Regions from separate parts of the Bacillus sp. VA13 genome, predicted to be linked through region 2. Evidence: a T-box and tRNA genes for the amino acid it is inferred to sense, from the RefSeq annotation. Region 2 holds a T-box; the other holds one or more tRNA genes.
What was found. The T-box of region 2 lies ahead of tyrS (tyrosine--tRNA ligase). A T-box ahead of a tRNA ligase gene usually reads a tRNA of that ligase, here a tRNA-Tyr.
Positions count from the first base shown of each region.

Region 1: it encodes a tRNA-Tyr, which carries the amino acid that the T-box ahead of tyrS (tyrosine--tRNA ligase) is inferred to sense. The anticodon was not compared.

Region 1 is NZ_JBVQPP010000003.1:629,457-634,366, forward strand. Features, by position in the region: gene AC0C66_RS15160 (Type 1 glutamine amidotransferase-like domain-containing protein) at 1-400, opposite strand, end outside; gene AC0C66_RS15165 (spore coat protein) at 558-776, shown strand; gene AC0C66_RS15170 (hypothetical protein) at 829-1,032, opposite strand; gene spo0M (sporulation control protein Spo0M) at 1,172-1,948, shown strand; tRNA gene AC0C66_RS15180 (tRNA-Leu) at 2,041-2,122, opposite strand; tRNA gene AC0C66_RS15185 (tRNA-Leu) at 2,403-2,491, opposite strand; tRNA gene AC0C66_RS15190 (tRNA-Cys) at 2,499-2,569, opposite strand; tRNA gene AC0C66_RS15195 (tRNA-Gly) at 2,575-2,649, opposite strand; tRNA gene AC0C66_RS15200 (tRNA-Gln) at 2,698-2,769, opposite strand; tRNA gene AC0C66_RS15205 (tRNA-His) at 2,779-2,854, opposite strand; tRNA gene AC0C66_RS15210 (tRNA-Trp) at 2,879-2,952, opposite strand; tRNA gene AC0C66_RS15215 (tRNA-Tyr) at 2,958-3,042, opposite strand; tRNA gene AC0C66_RS15220 (tRNA-Thr) at 3,065-3,137, opposite strand; tRNA gene AC0C66_RS15225 (tRNA-Phe) at 3,143-3,218, opposite strand; tRNA gene AC0C66_RS15230 (tRNA-Asp) at 3,231-3,307, opposite strand; tRNA gene AC0C66_RS15235 (tRNA-Met) at 3,369-3,445, opposite strand; tRNA gene AC0C66_RS15240 (tRNA-Val) at 3,453-3,528, opposite strand; tRNA gene AC0C66_RS15245 (tRNA-Glu) at 3,538-3,609, opposite strand; tRNA gene AC0C66_RS15250 (tRNA-Ser) at 3,644-3,735, opposite strand; tRNA gene AC0C66_RS15255 (tRNA-Asn) at 3,741-3,815, opposite strand; rRNA gene rrf (5S ribosomal RNA) at 3,825-3,940, opposite strand; partial or broken rRNA gene AC0C66_RS15265 (23S ribosomal RNA) at 4,052-4,910, opposite strand, start outside.
Region 2 is NZ_JBVQPP010000002.1:267,721-274,920, reverse strand. Features, by position in the region: gene AC0C66_RS09605 (iron-containing alcohol dehydrogenase) at 1-163, opposite strand, end outside; gene AC0C66_RS09600 (solute symporter family protein) at 150-1,724, opposite strand; gene AC0C66_RS09595 (DUF485 domain-containing protein) at 1,721-2,011, opposite strand; gene AC0C66_RS09590 (cupin domain-containing protein) at 2,286-2,669, shown strand; gene AC0C66_RS09585 (flavin monoamine oxidase family protein) at 2,702-4,036, shown strand; gene AC0C66_RS09580 (MarR family transcriptional regulator) at 4,246-4,761, shown strand; T-box leader at 4,756-4,968, shown strand; gene tyrS (tyrosine--tRNA ligase) at 5,013-6,251, shown strand; gene AC0C66_RS09570 (M28 family metallopeptidase) at 6,407-7,200, shown strand, end outside.

The DNA of each region.
Region 1 (4,910 bases), on a different contig from region 2:
CTTCTTCAAACCAGCAGATCGCACCGGCACTTAATCCAGCTAAAATCACCCCGTTCTTCCATGCCTCTCTGAGAATAAGATCCAGCCCCCATTCCTTCCACAGCACAAGCATATTCCGCGTATTTCCCCCGCCAACATAAATCACGTCCTTTTCCATAACAAAAGAAATGAAGTCTGTTGTCGGCGGCTTAAATAAGGATAAATGAGACGGCACACAATCCAGTGTTTGAAAAGCATGATAAAACCGCTGAATATAGTTTTGGGAATCACCGCTCGCCGTCGGCAAAAAACAAATGCGAGGCGACTTCCGTCCCGATTGATTGATGATATATTGATCGAGGGACAAATTTTCCGGTTCCATCGAAAAACCCCCGCCGCCCATCGCAATAATCTGTTTCATCATCCCACTCCCCGAAAAAATTTGTTAATCATTATAGCATTTTGTATAAATCCATGAAACAAGGCTAAATACTTCTCAATAGGAAGATCTAAAAGATAAAACCCACTAACAGGCGGTGAAGGCATTGAACGATTTTTCAACCCCAATCATACCTATAATGATTCTTGATTGCTTAACGACAATACAAATCATCATTAAAAAGTACACTGTCGCAATAACGGAAACTGCAAACCCCGACCTCCGAACAGCGTTGCATGATCAATTAGATGCAGCTGTTCATCTGCATGGGGAACTATCTGAACTTCTGATGGAAAAAGGCTGGCTCCTGAGTAAGCCATTTCAAATCGATTTGCTTTTATCTTGCAGAGAACTGTAACAAAGTCACAAAAAAAGACGGAATCTCATCTTTCAGATCCCGTCTCTCCCTTTTATTGCTCCACTCTTCTTAAAGCCTCGTTTACCGTTTCTTTTATAAACGCGTCTTCACCGCTTAATCGGTCTAAACTGAGATCACCGTTTCTAAGCCTTTCGGAAATATTGTTTATATCCTCCTCTACCGTGATTTGCAGCTCACCAGCCAAAAACATTCTGTGTAATTCATCAGCAACCATACTTTCTTTATCCATTTCAATCCGCTCCTTTGCTTTCAATAGTATTCTTAGTCTGTCCCTAGGCCGGACGAATAATAGGTAAAAAGTATGAATCAAATGAATCTTTTTTCTTCCTTCTTACGTATATCTGTTGAGAAAAAGAAAAAGGGGAAGATCTAACATGTCATTTTTTAAGAAGCTCGCAGCAAGTGCCGGTATCGGTGCTGCAAAAGTAGATACAATTTTAGAGAAAGACGCATATTATCCAGGAGAAGAAGTACGGGGAACTGTCCATGTCAAAGGCGGGAAAATCGCTCAGGACATCCGCTATATTGATTTACAGCTTAACACACGGTACGTCATTGTAAAAGACGATGAAGAACACCGGAAATACGCTACAATTCATTCTTTTCAGGTCACTGGTTCATTCACCATTCAGCCTGGAGAAGAGCAGCAATTTCCGTTCTCATTCACCCTCCCTCTTGATACACCGATTACTGTAGGGAAAGTAGAGGTCGCCGTAGTGACAGACCTTGATATACAAGGCGGTATCGATAAATCCGACCAAGACCGCATTTTCGTTGAAGCGCACCCTTGGATTGAAAGTGTGCTGGAAGCAATCGAAAACCTAGGTTTCCGTCTTAACGAAGCAGACTGCGAACAAGCGCCCTACTTCCAACGCCGCCTTCCGTTCGTTCAAGAATTTGAGTTCATTCCGACATCAGGCTACTATCGTCAGATGCTTGAGGAATTAGAGCTTATTTTCCTTTTAGACGAAAATGGTTTAGAAATCATTTTCGAAGTCGACCGCAGGGCAAGAGGCCTGCGAGGATGGCTGGAAGAGATGTATAATGACGGAGAACAGCTTGTACGCGTCCGTTTCAGCCAATCAGAGCTTGAAGATGCAGAAGAGCTTAAAGAGGTACTAGAAGAGATCATAGACCAATACGCTGAGTGAATGATAAAAGGAGCCTCAATTAAGATAGGCTCCTTTTCTTTGATAAAAAATAAAAACCCGTTTCTGTATAAGAAACAGGTTTTTTTCAAGTATACCGGTGGTCGGGGTCGAACCGACACTCCAGAAGGAACACGATTTTGAGTCGTGCGCGTCTGCCAATTCCGCCACACCGGCAAGTTTTACGTCGTATCTAACCGACGAATATAAATATATCATGGATCTTACAAAGTGTCAACGTATTTCAAAAAAGTTTTTTTGGAAATATAAAATAAAAAAGGATTAAGAGACTTAACTAAACATAATAACTCAAGCAGCTTTATGATCATGTATCGGAACGTAACTTAGCTGCATAAATCAAAACAATAAAAAAATGATCTACACAAGTAGATCATTAATATGATTAGTTATAATGATAAAACACAAACACCAATTCAACTTACCATGTAAGTAAAATTGGTGCCGAGGGCCGGACTTGAACCGGCACGGTAGTCACCTACCGCAGGATTTTAAGTCCTGTGTGTCTGCCAATTCCACCACCCCGGCAAAAGAAAGGCGACACCCGGATTCGAACCGGGGATAAAGGTTTTGCAGACCTCTGCCTTACCACTTGGCTATGCCGCCGTAATTGGAGCGGAAGACGGGATTCGAACCCGCGACCCCCACCTTGGCAAGGTGGTGTTCTACCACTGAACTACTTCCGCATCTTAAGGGACTTCATACATCATATGCAATTAATATAAAAAGTGAGACTGGGCTAGCTGGATTCGAACCAACGCATGACGGAGTCAAAGTCCGTTGCCTTACCGCTTGGCTATAGCCCAATGATAATATGGGGCGATTGATGGGAATCGAACCCACGAGTGCCAGAGCCACAATCTGGTGCGTTAACCACTTCGCCACAACCGCCATAATCTCAAGATGTCATAAATTTGGCAGGGGCAGTAGGAATCGAACCCACACCGGAGGTTTTGGAGACCTCTGTTCTACCGTTAAACTATGCCCCTATAAATGGTGGAGGGGGGCAGATTCGAACTGCCGAACCCTGAGGGAGCGGATTTACAGTCCGCCGCGTTTAGCCACTTCGCTACCCCTCCACATTAAGTTTTGAAAAAACAGTGCCGGCAAGAGGACTTGAACCCCCAACCTACTGATTACAAGTCAGTTGCTCTACCAATTGAGCTACACCGGCATAGGTGGTGGCTCGGGACGGAATCGAACCGCCGACACACGGATTTTCAGTCCGTTGCTCTACCAACTGAGCTACCGAGCCTTGTTATTTAAATGGCGGTCCGGACGGGACTCGAACCCGCGACCTCCTGCGTGACAGGCAGGCATTCTAACCAACTGAACTACCGGACCATATTTGTATAAAATAATTTTGGCTGCACCCTTCGGGCACTTCTTATATCATTTATATATTTGGTTGCGGGGGCAGGATTTGAACCTGCGACCTTCGGGTTATGAGCCCGACGAGCTACCGAACTGCTCCACCCCGCGATGATAATGGTGGAGGATGACGGGCTCGAACCGCCGACCCTCTGCTTGTAAGGCAGATGCTCTCCCAGCTGAGCTAATCCTCCATCATATAATGACCCGTACGGGATTCGAACCCGTGTTACCGCCGTGAAAGGGCGGTGTCTTAACCGCTTGACCAACGGGCCCAGACTTTCAAATGTAATTATGTATAAGTATCAGTGGCGGAGAGCAAGGGATTCGAACCCTTGAGACGGAGTTGACCGCCTACACGATTTCCAATCGTGCTCCTTCGACCACTCGGACAGCTCTCCAATAATGGCTCCGCAGGTAGGATTCGAACCTACGACCGATCGGTTAACAGCCGATAGCTCTACCACTGAGCTACTGCGGAATGAAGTCTGCCTGGCGATGTCCTACTCTCACAGGGGGAAACCCCCGACTACCATCGGCGCTGAAGAGCTTAACTTCCGTGTTCGGTATGGGAACGGGTGTGACCTCTTCGCCATCATCACCAGACAATTTCAGTGACATTTAACATTATACTATGTATTCTTGAGAAAATCAAGTATTTTTTGAAAAAACTTATTCTCTCAAAACTAGATAACAGGTGTGACATCATTCAAAATGTGGGTTAAGTCCTCGATCGATTAGTATCTGTCAGCTCCATGTGTCGCCACACTTCCACCTCAGACCTATCAACCTGATCATCTTTCAGGGATCTTACTTCCTTGCGGAATGGGAAATCTCATCTTGAGGGGGGCTTCATGCTTAGATGCTTTCAGCACTTATCCCGTCCGCACATAGCTACCCAGCGATGCCCTTGGCAGAACAACTGGTACACCAGCGGTGCGTCCATCCCGGTCCTCTCGTACTAAGGACAGCTCCTCTCAAATTTCCTGCGCCCGCGACGGATAGGGACCGAACTGTCTCACGACGTTCTGAACCCAGCTCGCGTACCGCTTTAATGGGCGAACAGCCCAACCCTTGGGACCGACTACAGCCCCAGGATGCGATGAGCCGACATCGAGGTGCCAAACCTCCCCGTCGATGTGGACTCTTGGGGGAGATAAGCCTGTTATCCCCGGGGTAGCTTTTATCCGTTGAGCGATGGCCCTTCCATGCGGAACCACCGGATCACTAAGCCCGACTTTCGTCCCTGCTCGACTTGTAGGTCTCGCAGTCAAGCTCCCTTGTGCCTTTACACTCTGCGAATGATTTCCAACCATTCTGAGGGAACCTTTGGGCGCCTCCGTTACCTTTTAGGAGGCGACCGCCCCAGTCAAACTGCCCACCTGACACTGTCTCCCCGCCCGATAAGGGCGGCGGGTTAGAAGGTCAATACAGCCAGGGTAGTATCCCACCGATGCCTCCACCGAAGCTAGCGCTCCGGTTTCCAAGGCTCCTACCTATCCTGTACAAGCTGTACCAACATTCAATATCAGGCTGCAGTAAAGCTCCACGGGGTCTTTCCGTCCTGTCGCGGGTA
Region 2 (7,200 bases):
CTTCTAGGCTTGACATAATATCATCCGCAATTCCTGCCGCTTTGATCCCAGGGTCATATACACATAATACCTTTTCCATTCCTAGATCAGCCGCAATCCGTCCCGTATCTTTTGATACTCCGCTGCCAAAATAAATCTTGCTCGAGATGTTAAATGTAAACATCGTCCTTCACTCCTTCGGTTTTCGTCTGAAGATGGCTTTCTCCAATCATGGATTTCACAACAATATCATCAAAATTTCCCTTAACTCCTCTAGTGCGGCTCAAGACGGTCCCCACATAGCAACCTAAAAATCCAAGCGGTATGGAGATAATTCCCGGGGATGTCAGCGGGAACAGCGCCTCTCCCGTAAAAATAGCCGCGCCAGGCACAGGATCCCACACACTTGGGCTCAGCATTACCAGAACAATCGTCGAGAGCAGTCCCGTCAGCATTCCAGTAATAGCGCCAATATGGTTAAATGTTTTCCAAAAAAGGGTAAACAAAATGACAGGGAAGTTAGAGCTGGCAGCAACGGTTAACGCCAACGAGGAAAGAAATGCGACGTTCATAGACTGAACAAATAACGCAATCAAAATGGCCATAACCGTAATTCCGACAGACGCAGCCCGCGCCATTCTTACCTGCTGTTGCTCTGTCGCTTTTCCGTCTTTTACAATTTCATTATAAAAGTCATGTGAAAACGCGGTTGCGCCTGACATTACAATACCTGCCACCACCGCCAAGATAGTCGCAAAGGCCACAGCGGCGATAAAAGAAAATAAAAGATCTCCGCCTAAAAAGTCAGCCAGCAGCGGAGCCGCCATGTTGCCGGCGCCGTTAGCAGCTTTAATGGCTTTTTCCCCTACAAATTTAGCTGCTCCAAAGCCGAGTATAATGGTCATGAGATAAAACAATCCGATAATCCAGGCCGAATATACCACCGATTTTCGTGCCGTTTGTGCATCAGGAACAGTTAAAAAGCGAATAAGCAAATGCGGTAATCCAGCCGTTCCCAGTACAAGCCCCAAAGTAAGTGAAATAGCATCAAGTCCATTCCCATATTTTACACCTGGATGTAAATACGCCTCTTTTAATGATGTGGCGCTCTTCATCTCCTCAAAAATCGCCATCACATTAAAATCAAATTTTCCCAATACAAGCAAAAAGATAATAAATGTTCCTGTAAAAAGCAGTACGGCTTTTATCATTTGAACCATACTCGTTGCAGTCATTCCTCCAAAGATGACAAACATCAGCATAATAACCCCGACCGCCCCTACCGACAGTTCGTAGGGAACATTCAGCAGCAATCTAAATAAAGTGCCTGCCGCCACCAGTTGAGCGATCATATAAAATATAGAAATTGAAAGCGTATTAAAGGCTGTCACCCCTCGCACTTGTTTCCTCTTAAAACGAACATCTATCATGTCAGCAAGTGTATAGGTGCCTAAGTTGCGGAGAGGTTCCGCCACAAGGAGCATCACAATCACATAAGAGACAAGTGCCCCATACACCAAAAATATTCCGTCAAACCCGATAAGGGAAACCGCTCCAATTAACCCTAAAAATGACGAGGCTGACATAAAATCTCCAGAAATGGCTAAGCCATTTTGCCATCCGCTGAGCCCGCCCCCAGCCGTATAAAAGCTTTTTGCGCCACTCGTTCGTTTTGAAGCAAAATAAGTCACCCATAATGATAACAACAGTATTGCTGTAAACATTAAAATAACCGACACATTCATAAATGTTCACCCCTACTTCTTATCGCTTCCGCCATACTGTCAAACTGCCTTGCCTTTCTGATGTACATGAAACAGATCAGCCAAGTCAGGACAAACTGGCCATAAAAGAAGACCCATCCAAGTGAAATGGCTCCAAATACCTGAATAGTTAAAACATCAGTATAAAAAGCAAGCAATGGAAGCAACAGCGCAAAGGCCAGAGCAAACAATGCAACTGAAATGTTAAAACGCATTCTGGCACGCATCAATGTTTTGTAATCCTCAGTCAACAGTCTCCTTTGGTTCACAACATAGCCCTCCTCTATTTTTTGAAAGCGTTTACAAAAATGAATTTATCATATACGATTCGCTTTGAATAATACAAATAACATAGGTTTTAGATCTTAAAAAAATATACAATGGGCTCGACACTTGGCGGATGATTATTAATCGCGCAAATGGCAAAGTTTTTATATATTTATTTTGTATAAAAAGACAAGAAAATGCATATGCATTCTTTTCTACGATACATGATATATTTTAATAAAGATAAAATTACAGACCTAAATAAGGAGGAAAAAAATGTCTATCTCATACCAGAAGACCATGAACTCAAAACAAGTCGAAGTATTTATTTCAAATATGGAAGAAACGAAATGGGAGCCTTTTGTGGTGGAAGGAATGGAACTTGGACAAGCTCACGTACTAAGAACTGATATCGAAACAGGGACAGTGTCCGGCTTATGGAAGCATTCACCTGAAGAACATCCAGACGGCATGCCATTTTTGATACATGGCAATGAAACATTCTATGTCTTACAAGGTAGCGCTGAATTGTATACGCCTGATGGTGAAGTCATTCAATTGAAAAAAGGCGATATGTTTTCTGGTTCAGATGGATTTTCCGCTACTTGGAAGACAACCGCACCATTTATAAAGTTTTATACTATCAGCTCCGCAAATTGAACAATTTATCATGAAGAGGAGGCAAAAACACATTGAGTAAAAGACAAGAACAGTATGACGTTATCATTATCGGAGCAGGGTTTACAGGGGTAACAGCTGCTAGAGAACTTAGCCATAAGGGTTTTCGCACGCTTATCTTGGAAGCAAGAGATCGTTTAGGTGGACGCACATGGCATGATAGACGTTTAGGAATTGATTTAGAAATGGGCGGAACCTGGGTCCATTGGTTTCAACCATACGTTTGGGCTGAAATTGGAAGATACGGTTTAGACGTTGTTCCATCACCTGTTCCTAATACGCTGTATTGGATTGCGGACGGCAAACGACATGAAGGGAAACCAGACGAATTTTTTTTAAAAATAGATGGGCCCAACCAGAGACTTTTAGAGCCCGCGCGCCGTTGCTTTCCGCTTCCATACATCCCTTTATCCTCAGAAGAGATTCACGACATTGATCAGAGTACATTGAAAGAAAAACTTGCTGAGTTACAACTATCAGACGAAGAGCATGATATGATGGACAGCATGTGGTCCTTGAATTTCAACAGCCCTCTGGATGAAGCGGGATTTTCACAAGCGCTCCACTGGGCAGCGTTGTCAGATTATAATTGGAAACTGATGATGGACATCTGTTCCAGCTATAAACTGACAAAAGGGACAAAAACACTGATTGAATGTATTTTCAACGATGCCAAAACAGATATCCTATTTTCCTCCCCAGTAAAACGAGTCAATAAAATTGATAGCGGTTACAAAGCTATAACATATGCAGGTGATGAATATACTGCAAAAGCCGTAATTAATACGCTCCCGGTTAACATTTTAAACAGCATTACGTTCTCACCTCCGCTTTCCGCAGAAAAAACGATGGCTTGTACTGAAAAACAAAGCAGCAAAGGAGTTAAGTTTTGGGCGAAAATAAAAGGAGTTACCGAACCTTTTGCAGCTTTTGCCCCTTCACGGTATCCTATTCATTATGCCCAATTTGAATATGTTCAAGGAGCTGACGGGATTATTGTCGGTTTTGGGGCTGATGCTGAAAAGCTTGATCCGAATAATCGAACTGAGGTTGAATCTGCACTTCGACACCTTTTGCCTGACATTAAAGTGCTTGAGTCCTGCGGACATAATTGGGTTAACGACCCATTTTCTGGAGAGACGTGGACCATGAAGAAGAAAGGACAGCTAACATCTTATTTGTCTGCTCTTCAGGAGCCTGAGGAAGGTATATTTATTGGAGGTTCAAGTTATGCCAACGGCTGGGCAGGATTTATTGACGGCGCTATAGAAAGTGCTTACGCAGTTAGCCGGCTTGTATGTTCTTACCTAAATAATGAATTTGCCACGGGATCCGCAGTTAAAAAATAAAGTCAAAGAAAGGGCTTGCCCCCTTTCAAATATTTAAAAGAGCCACTCCAGCATTTTATAGATGCTAAAAGATATACTTACAATAAATCCTTTTTTTCCACTTTTTTGTTTGCTAAATATCTAATTAAAATGACTTGAACTTAATATCAGACTCTGTTACAATTCATTTCATAGCTAATGATTCTGATAATTTAAGGCAGGCATAAATAGTGAAACGTTCCTATCAACATCAACAGCTTCGGAAAGAAGAACACGACACACTTTCTAAGCTTAAACAAATGCCCATCGAGTCACTCAACCTCGAAGCCATATCGATTGCGACGAATCTGTATCGATCTGCGCAAAAGCTCCGTATCAAAATGGAGACTAAGGTTCTTTCTTCCTATGGCCTTTCTTGGACAGCTTTCTCCATCCTTTATGATCTATGGGTATGGGGAGCACTCGAAACGAGAAAAGCTGCTGAGCTGTCAGACATTTCAACAGCTACAGCAAGCAACGTGATCAAAACGCTCGAAAAAAAGAGTTTTTGCCGTAAAAGCATCGACACAAGAGATCGACGACTCGTGTTTGTCTCCATCACCGATTTCGGCAAACAAGCGATAGAAGAGCTTTATCCGGAGTTTCACAAAGGGGAAACAGAACTCATTGCGGGGATGACGAAAGACGAACAGAAAACACTGACAGAGCTGCTTAGAAAGGTAGCTGACAATCTTCATACAACATAAGCTTTGACGGGAATCCAGTAGCGGTTTGTCTCCCTGTTTCAGAGAGCCGGCGGTAGGTGCGAGCCGGCGCACAGGCAAACGTGAATTACCTCCCCAAGCTTTCTTTGTGAACCTTAGTAGCAAAGAACGGGAAACCGTTATTCGAATGAGCGGAAGACGATGTCTTCAACCAGGGTGGTACCGCGTGCATTGAGCCACGTCCCTTATCGGGATGGGCTCTTTTTTGTGTTTTTAAAAAAGGAGGAAGAAAGATGAAAACATTTGAACAGCTCACAGCAGCACAGCAAAAAGAAGTCGAAAGACAGCTACAGCTATACATGACAGGCGCCCAAGAAGTCATACCGCCGGAGGAATTAAGGGCGAAGCTCGTTAAATCGATTTCGACAGGCACACCGCTTAAAATTAAGCTCGGATTAGATCCGTCTGCACCGGATGTACATTTGGGCCATACGGTTGTGTTAAACAAGCTTCGCCAATTTCAAGAAAACGGCCACATAGTCCAGCTGTTAATTGGGGATTTCACAGGAAAAATCGGTGATCCGACCGGAAAGTCAGCAGCCAGAAAGCAGCTGACTGATGAAGAAGTTCAGCACAACGCCAAAACATATTTTCAGCAATTCGGAAAAGTGCTGGATCCTGAAAAAGTCGAGCTACACTACAACTCGAAATGGCTGAAAACATTGAATCTGGAGGATGTCATTGAATTGGCAGGCAAAATAACCGTAGCCCGCCTGATGGAGCGCGACGACTTTGAAGAACGCATCGCTATGCAAAAACCGATCTCGCTTCATGAATTCTTTTACCCATTGATGCAGGGATACGATTCCGTCGTTCTGGAAAGCGATATTGAACTTGGCGGAACAGACCAGCATTTCAATGTACTGATGGGACGGCACTTCCAAGAACGGTACAACAAAGAAAAACAAATCGTCATCCTGATGCCGCTATTAGAAGGCTTGGACGGTGTTGAGAAAATGTCGAAATCGAAACATAACTACATCGGCATTGACGAACATCCAAACGACATGTACGGGAAAACGATGTCACTGCCCGACAGCCTGATGAAAAAATACATCCACTTGGCAACAGACTTAGAGCTTGAAGAGAAAAAACAGCTCGTGAAAGACTTAGAAACCGGCGCTGTTCATCCACGGGATGCCAAAATGCTTTTAGCCAAAACGCTCGTCCGAATGTATCACGGATCGGAAGCCGCTGAAACTGCCGAACACTCATTTAAAACAGTCTTTCAGGAAAACAGCCTGCCAGAGGATATTCCGGCTGTGAACTGGAAAGGCGAGAAAACGATAGCGATTATTGATCTGCTCGTCAAGCTAGAGCTCCTCTCTTCGAAGAGCGAGGCGCGCCGCATGATTCAAAACGGAGGTGTCCGAATTAACGGAGAGAAAATAACAGATATCCACGCTGATGCAGTGATAAAGGAAAATATGATCATCCAAGTCGGCAAACGCAAGTTTTTAAAACTCCAATAGTCTGATATCCCGAAGCGCTTATGACCTGTCTTTCATAAGCGTTTTTTTGCAGGTATAAAGCACTGTCTTTTCAAAAACGCTCTCCCTTTTGCAGGAAATTCTTTTAGCATCCCGAAATATTCCCCATCCATACATTTAGGGGAGGTTTAATTCTGATGAAAAAGCTTTTGACTGTAATGACGATGGCCGTTTTAACTGCTGGCACGATCATCATGCCGGCACAGAGCGTCACCCCTGCCGCGCGCGCTGTTCAAATATCAGATAGCGAGCGAGAGCTCCCATTCAAAGCAAAGCGTGCGTATTCAACCATTTCTCAGCTTAGTGAAACAATCGGTCCCAGAATAGCCGGAACTGCCGCTGAAAAAAAGAGTGCCCTGTTAATCGCTTCATCCTTGAGAAAATTAAAACTTGATGTGAAGGTTCAACGTTTCGGTATCCCTGACCGGCTTGAGGGAACGCTGTCTTCAGCAGGACGCGATATTCTTCTCCGAGCGGCATCCGGCTCTGCCCCGACTGAAGAACAAGGGCTGACGGCTCCGCTTTACAATGCCGGCTTGGGCTATCCAGAGGACTTCACCGCTGACGTTAAGGGCAAAATTGCCTTGATTTCCAGAGGAGATCTTACATTTTACGAGAAAGCCAAAAATGCCGAAGCCGCCGGAGCCAAGGCTGTCATCATTTATAACAACAAAGAAAGCCTCGTGCCTGTGACGCCAAACCTGTCGGGAAATAAAGTCGGCGTTCCTGTCGTCGGAATTAAGAAAGAAGACGGTGAAACCCTTACTCAGCAAAAAGAAGCAACTTTAAAACTAAACGCAATCACAAACCAAACCTCCCAGAACATCATCGGAATCAAAAAACCAAAGAACATCAAACATCCAGACATTGTGTACGTGACGGCCCATTACGACAGTGTTCCTTTTTCGCCCGGAGCAAATGACAACGGCTC